Linked DNA regions of Paludisphaera rhizosphaerae. Each later gene encodes a partner of the first gene's protein in a complex. Links are inferred from orthologs where the notes say so. Each region holds a gene or a part of one and is shown in the gene's direction. Other genes may lie near its edges.

Region 1 (3,607 bases):
CCTTGACGACGAAGGAGCCATCGCCTTAGACTGACTCACTCACAATTCGGCGCGCATCTTATCCAGAGTGGCTGAGGGAAGGGCCCGACGACGCCACAGCAACCGGTCCACCGACGAGGTGGATGCTGGTGCTAACTCCTGCCCATAGCCTTCCGTTCGAATCCCGGACGACATCCGGGAACGACGGAACAGGCGAAACATGGGATAGATAAGATGGTCTTCGGCGGCGGCGCTACATCGTGGCCCCGCACCCGATCCCACCTCATCCCCCATCCCGTTCCCTGGATTCGATGCGTCTCGAAGCGGACGGCTGTTTCGCCGACCGCGTCAGCATCGCGAATCTCCCTGGATACGGGGGTTGAAACTGGTGTCAGGCGAACTGGTCACGGGTCTGAAGTGTCGCCTCTGCGGCAAGATGTACCCCAAAGAAGCTCTCAATTTCTGCACCGAGGACTTCGGGCCGCTGGAAGTGGCCTACGATTACCAGGCCGTCAGCCGAACATTCTCCCGCGAGGCGATCGCGACTCGCCCCAAGACCATGTGGCGTTACCGCGAGTTGCTCCCGATCGACGGCGAGCCGACCGTCGGCCGTCACGTCGGCGCGACCCCTTTGATTCGTGCCGATCGACTGGCGAAGGAGCTGGGCGTCGCCGAGCTTTACATCAAGAACGACGCGGTCAATCATCCATCGCTCTCGTTCAAGGACCGCGTCGTCGCGGTCGCCCTCTCGAAGGCCGTCGAGCTTGGATTCGAGACCGTCGGGTGCGCCTCGACGGGGAACCTCGCCGGCAGCGTCGCCGCCAACGCGGCGGCGGCGGGGCTCGACTCCTACGTCTTGATTCCCGAGGGGCTGGAACAGGGCAAGGTCCTGGGGGCGACGATCTACGGGGCGAAGGTCGTGGCCGTCCGCGGCAATTACGACCACGTCAACCGGCTTTGCTCGCAGATCGCCTTCCGCTACGGCTGGGGATTCGTGAACGTCAACCTCCGCCCCTTCTACGCCGAAGGGTCGAAGTCGATGGGCTTCGAGATCGCCGAGGATCTCGGCTGGCGCGTCCCCGACCACGTCGTCGCGCCGATGGCCGGAGGCAGCCTGATCGGCAAACTCCACAAGGCGTTCCGCGAGCTAGAGTTGCTTGGGCTGCTCGACGGCCCCGTGAAGACGAGGATGTACGGCGCCCAGGCGACCGGCTGCAACCCGATCTCCAACACGGTGAAGACGGGGGCCAACAAGGTCAAGCCGGTGCGCAACCCAGACACGATTGCCAAGAGCCTCGCCATCGGCGACCCGGCGGACGGCTGGTTCGCCTCCAACTTGATTCGCGAGACGGGCGGCTGGAGCGAGGACGTCTCCGACGAGGCCATCGTCGACGCCATGCGCCTCCTCGCCGAAACCGAAGGGGTCTGGGCCGAGACCGCGGGCGGCGTTACGCTGGCCGTTGCCCGCAAGCTGATCGAAGAAGGCAAGATCGACCGCAACGGCTCGACCGTCCTTTGCATCACGGGAAACGGGCTGAAGACCCAGGAAGCTCTCCTCGACCACCTGCCCCGCCCCGTCGTCATCCAGCCGACTCTCGAGGATTTCGAGGCGATCGTGGATCAGCGGGGCGACTTCCCCGCGATTCCCTCCGACACGCTGCTCGCCGCGAAGTGAAGCCACGGTAGGCGAGCGATTCCATCAAACATTCCGAGTCCGTTTCTCCGTCCGACGATCAGGAACCTCCCCATGCCGCTCGTTCGAATCCCCACTCCGCTGCGTCCTCAAACGGGAGGGCTCGACAAGGTCGAAACCGTCGGAGCGACCGTCGGAGCCGTCCTGGCCGATCTCGGCCGCCAGCATCCGTCGATCCAGGAACGTCTCTTCGACGGCGCTGAGCTTCGCAGGTTCGTCAACATCTACGTCAACAACGAGGACATCCGCTTCCTCGACGAGCTGGATACGCCCGTCGCCGAGAAGGACGAGGTCAGCATCATCCCCGCCGTCGCCGGCGGCTGACCTGATAGTTCCAACGATCGACCCGAATTCGCCCGCCCGGAGCCCGACCTGACATGGCCGCCCCCGCCTCGACGACTCCCGACCCGCTCGACCGCTACTCGCGACAGGTCCGTTTCCCCGCGATGGGAGAGGACGGCCAGCGAGCCCTCATGAAGAGCCGGGTTACGCTCTGCGGGTGCGGCGCGCTCGGGACCGTGCTGGCGAATCACCTCGCCCGCGCGGGAGTCGGTCATCTTCGGATCATCGACCGGGATTTCATCGAGACCCATAACCTCCAGCGTCAGATCCTTTTCGACGAGCAGGACGTCGCCGACAACCTTCCCAAGGCCGAAGCCGCGGCGCGGAAGCTCCGGCTCATCAACAGCAACATCGAGATCGAGCCTGTGGTCACGGACATCGACCACACCAACGCCCTCGACCTCATGGGCGACGCCGACCTGATCCTCGACGGCACCGATAACTTCGAGACCCGCTACCTCATCAACGACGCCGCAGTGAAGCTTGGCAAGCCCTGGATCTTCGGCGGCGTGATCGGCGCCGAGGGTCAGACGATGACGATCATCCCCGGCGAGACCCCCTGTCTCCGCTGCGTCATCGAGACGGCCCCCCCGCCCGGGATGACGCCCACCTGCGAAACGGCCGGAGTGCTCGGTCCGGCGGTCTCGGTCATCGCCTCGTTCGAGGCCATGGAAGCGCTCAAGGTCCTCACGGGGGCGAAGCAGGCGTACAACCGCGACCTCATCATGGTCGACCTTTGGGACTGGACCTTCCGCCAGCTCAAGATCTCGGGACTGCTCGGCAAGGTGGACTGTCCCTGCTGCAAGCACAGGAACTTCGAGTGGCTGGAAGGGGCGATGGGTTCGCACACGACGGCCCTTTGCGGTCGCAACGCGGTGCAGGTCGCCAGCCGTCGGCCCGAGCCGCTGAAGTTCGGCGAGATGGCCGAGCGGCTCAAGGGCGTCGGCGAGGTCCGCCACAACGCCTTCATGCTCCGGTTCGCCACCGAGGGCTATGAGTTCACCGTCTTCCCCGACGGTCGAGCCATCATCAAGGGGACCAACGACATCGCCAAGGCGAAAACCCTCTACGCCCAGTTCGTGGGCGCTTGATCGTCCGTTTCTCGGAGTCCGTCATGATCTACCTGGACAACGCCGCCACCAGCTTCCCCAAGCCCGAGCCGGTTTATCAGGAACTCGACCGCTTCGCCCGCACGTCGCTGGCCAACCCCGGCCGAGCGGGGCATCGCATGGCCATGGCCGCCGAGAAGACGCTCGACGACGTCCGCCACGCCCTCAACCAGTTCTTCCGCGGCGAGTCGCCCGACCGCTGGGCCTTCACGCTCAACTGCACCGACGCCCTCAACATGGCGATCAAGGGCGTCCTGCGCGACGGCGACCACGTCGTGCTGACGGATCTGGAGCACAACTCGATCAGCCGTCCCATCCGCGCCCTCGAGAAGGCTGGTCGGATCACCTCGACCCGCGTCGTCTCGCGCGAAGGCTACGTTACAGCCGAGGACGTCGCCGCGGCGATCACTCCCAAGACCCGCCTTGTGGCCATGACGCACGCCAGCAACGTGCTGGGAACCGTCCAACCGATCGAGGACGTGGC
Region 2 (3,591 bases), on another replicon or contig:
ACGATTCCCTGGAGGAACGCTACAATCAGGCCCGCGCCAAGCCGGGCGTGATTCAGGCCCTTGAGGACGCCGGTTACGCCAAGAAGGTGAGCCTGCGGCTTGGGCCCTCCGAGGAGTCGGATAAGATCGGCAAGTGGGTCAAGGGGATCTTGAAGATCCGCCCGAAGAGGTCGACGGTTCCAGCCGCGAAGCCGGCCGCCGACAAGCCAGCCGCCGAGGCGGGGAAGTCCACGAAAAGCGAATAAGCGCTTCGAGACTCCCGGCGTCTTGGCGAGCGTGAGCCGACGTGCAGGCGATTCAGACCCGCAGGCGACTCGACCTTCCATCGAGGAGCCTGCGGCGTCGCGTTCGAACCGTGAGGCCGATGGCGCCGAGCTCTTACAGCAGAAAGCTCTGAGGTTCGGGCGCGACCGTGCTGTGGTAGCGGCATTCGACGTCGCCCAGGATGGGGCTCCTCAGTGGTCACGGAGAGGAGATACTCTCCTACGGGTCGAGGACGCGGGATCGCGCCGATGCCAGGGGCGAAAAGGACCGACGTCGCGTAGACTGTCGTGCCGTCGTCCAGATCGAAGCGGTACTCGGGCGTCGAATAGACGATCGGCGTGCTGAAGTAAGTCGGCCCGTACCTGTACGCGGCTCGCTCCGTTCTTTTGAGGCCTTTCTTTGAGGCGTTATTGATGCGGGGGCCTTGGAACGGCAGCATCGAGTGGGTCGAGGGTTCGTCGACTTCGGACGGAAGGAGGGCTTTTGAGCGACGTGACAGTAGCAGCGATCATCCCCGCGGCCGGCGAGAGTCGCCGCATGGGCCGGGCGAAGCTTCTGATCGAGTTCGGAGGGCGACCCCTCATCGCTCGCGTCGTCAACGCCTTGCGCGAAGGAGGAGCGGGGCCGATCGTGGTCGTCACGCCGCCGTTCGAGGCCCCCGAAGGGCCGCCGATCGCCGAGGCTGCGGCACAAGTCGGCGCGAGGGTGCTGACGCCCGAGAGGCGTCCTGGCGACATGCGCGAGTCGGTCGAGTTGGCACTGGCCGCCCTGAATGAACTCCGGGACAAGGCCCCCGGAGGGGTGCTCCTCGCGCCGGCCGATAGTCCGAGGCTCAAGGCGGCGACGGTCGGGCGGCTCATCGACGCCTGGCTAGGCCGTCCGGAATCCATCTTCATCCCCACGTTCGGCGGTCGACGCGGGCATCCGATCGTCCTCCCATGGCGAATCGCGATCTCGATCCCGAACCTCCCCGGCGGGGTCGGCGTCAACGCCCTGATCTCAGAGCACGCCGCCGACGTTCAGGAGATCCCGTTCGACGACGATGCGGTTCTCGTCGATCTGGATACCCCCGACGACCTGGACCGCCTTCGCCGGACGAGATCGGTTCGACTCTTCGCGATCGCCCGCCAACTGGCCGGAGTTCCGGAAGTCGTCGTCGAGTTGCCGGAGTCGGCGACGGTCGTCGACCTGCGCCGGGCGCTGATTCAGCAGCATCCCGCCCTGGCGGGGATCGCGGAGCGGGTGCGGATCGCGGTCGGCGATGAGTATGCTGGAGACGACGCCGTCATTCCAGCCGACGTTCCGCTGGCCCTGATCCCCCCCGTCAGCGGCGGCTAGTCGTTATCGTCCGAGGTCGCCGTGGTTGAGATCACCAAATTGCCGTTGGACTGCGCCAGGATCACCGAGAGCGTCCGGCACCCCAACGCCGGGGCCGTCTGCACCTTTCTGGGAACCGTTCGCGAGATGACGGGAGACCTTCGTACGGTTCATCTCGAGTACGAGGCGTATCCCGAGATGGCTGCGAAGAAGCTCGCCGAATTGGAAGCTGAGGCCCGCCGTAAATGGCCGGTGATCGGTCTGGCCCTTTCGCATCGGGTCGGGCGACTGGAGTTGGGGGACGTCAGCGTGGTCGTCGCCGTGAGCTGCCCCCATCGGGGGGACGCCTTTGAGGCATGTCGTTGGCTCATCGACACGCTCAAGGAAGTCGTCCCCATCTGGAAGCGGGAAAAATGGGACGACGGTCGCGAGGAATGGATCCATCCCGGAATGAGCTGATCGCGACTCTCAGCTTGTCGGTGCGTTACAATGGGGCGACGGCACCTTGTCATCCCCTTCCGAGACGCGACCGATCATGAGCTTGAAGCCCCGCCTGATCGATTCCTTCGGTCGCGTGCACAACAACCTGCGCGTCAGCGTGACCGACCGCTGCAACCTGCGGTGCGTCTACTGCATGCCGGAGCAGGTCGAGTTCATGCCGCGGGAACGACTCCTGAGCTTCGAGGAAATCGCTCGCTTCGTCGCGGTCGTCGCCCCGCTGGGCGTTGACAAGATCCGGCTCACGGGGGGCGAACCCCTGCTGAGGAAGGATCTGGACGTCCTGGTCCGGATGCTGGTCGCGATCGAGGGCGTCTCCGACGTCGGCATGACGACCAACGGCATGCTCCTGGCGCCAATCGCCGGAAGGCTCCGGGAAGCCGGGCTGGAGCGTCTCAACATCAGCCTGGACACCCTCGATTCCGTCCGCTTCGAGCGACTCGCGCGCCGGCGCGGCCTGGACGACGCCATCGCCGGCGTTCACGCCGCCAAACGCGAGGGGTTCGACCCGATCAAGCTGAACGCCGTCGTGATCCGCGGCTTCAACGAGGACGACGTCGCGCCGCTCGCCCGGTTCGCCCGCGAGCTTGGCGTGGAGATGCGATTCATCGAGTACATGCCGCTGGACGCAGGCCACCTCTGGGAGCGTGAGAAGGTCTTCTACGCTCAGGAGATCCTCGACGTCATCGCTCGCGAGGTCGCTCCGCTCGCCCCGGCCGCCGATCAGGACCCCCGCGCGCCGGCCCTGGCGTACGACTATCTCGACGGCGGCGGTCGAGTCGGCCTGATCTCGTCGGTGAGCCGTCCCTTCTGCGGGAGCTGCAACCGGCTCCGGCTGACCTCCGACGGCAAGCTTCGCAACTGCCTGTTCGCGCTGGAGGAGACGGACGTCCGGGAGATGCTCCGCTCAGAGGCGCCCGAGGAGGCTGTCGCGCAGGCCGTCGCCGCCTCGGTCGCCGCCAAGTGGGAAGGGCACGAGATCAACACGGCCCGCTTCATCCAGCCTGACCGACCGATGTACTCGATCGGCGGCTAGAGACGGGCTCAAGAGAGCCGGTAGGCCCGAATCGCGTTGTCGTGGAACAGCTTCCGCCGGCGGTCTTCGGGAAGGTCGGCGACGATCTGGGTGAGGGCGTTCACCCAGTCCTTGAGCGGTGCGCCAATCGTGCAGACGGGCCAGTCGCCGCCGAAGAGGACGCGGTCGGGTCCGAAGGCCTCCAGCATGTGGCGGACGACGGGGGCCAGGTCGTCCGGCTTCCAGGGCCGATCCTTGGCCTGAGAGACGATCCCGGACACCTTGCCCACCACGTTCGGGAAAGCAGCGATGCGGTCGATATCGCGCTTCCAGGTCGTGAGGTCGCCGAAAACCGGCGGATTGCCGCAATGGTCCAGGACGAACGGCGTCCCCGGCGCGGCCTGGATCAATTTGGCCCCGTCGGCAAGGTCGGCGTGCCTCATGCAGAGATCGAAGCTCAGGCCCAGTTCGCCCAGCTTCTGGATTCCTCGGACGAA

Evidence for each region.
Region 2: the proteins of G5C50_RS04115 (region 1) and G5C50_RS19425 are in contact, whole or in part, in a crystal structure (PDB 1FMA), measured with the Escherichia coli proteins. The link is inferred for Paludisphaera rhizosphaerae from one-to-one orthologs.

The regions. Positions count from the first base shown.
Region 1 is NZ_JAALCR010000002.1:358,182-361,788, forward strand. The notes cover bases 616-3,361. They hold G5C50_RS04115 (MoaD/ThiS family protein), read left to right. Parts: upstream 616-1,726; coding sequence 1,727-1,996; downstream 1,997-3,361. Other genes in these bases: thrC (threonine synthase), read left to right, coding at 616-1,654; G5C50_RS04120 (ThiF family adenylyltransferase), read left to right, coding at 2,050-3,105; G5C50_RS04125 (aminotransferase class V-fold PLP-dependent enzyme), read left to right, coding at 3,129-3,361. Outside these bases: more of thrC, read left to right, coding at 368-615; more of G5C50_RS04125, read left to right, coding at 3,362-3,607. UniProt on the Escherichia coli protein: Involved in sulfur transfer in the conversion of molybdopterin precursor Z to molybdopterin.
Region 2 is NZ_JAALCR010000015.1:42,959-46,549, forward strand. The notes cover bases 602-3,331. They hold G5C50_RS19425 (molybdenum cofactor biosynthesis protein MoaE), read left to right. Parts: upstream 602-1,623; coding sequence 1,624-2,040; downstream 2,041-3,331. Other genes in these bases: G5C50_RS19420 (NTP transferase domain-containing protein), read left to right, coding at 757-1,602; moaA (GTP 3',8-cyclase MoaA), read left to right, coding at 2,117-3,115; G5C50_RS19435 (amidohydrolase family protein), read right to left, coding at 3,124-3,331. Also shown: G5C50_RS19415 (hypothetical protein), read left to right, coding at 1-245; more of G5C50_RS19435, read right to left, coding at 3,332-3,591. UniProt on the Escherichia coli protein: Converts molybdopterin precursor Z to molybdopterin. This requires the incorporation of two sulfur atoms into precursor Z to generate a dithiolene group. The sulfur is provided by MoaD.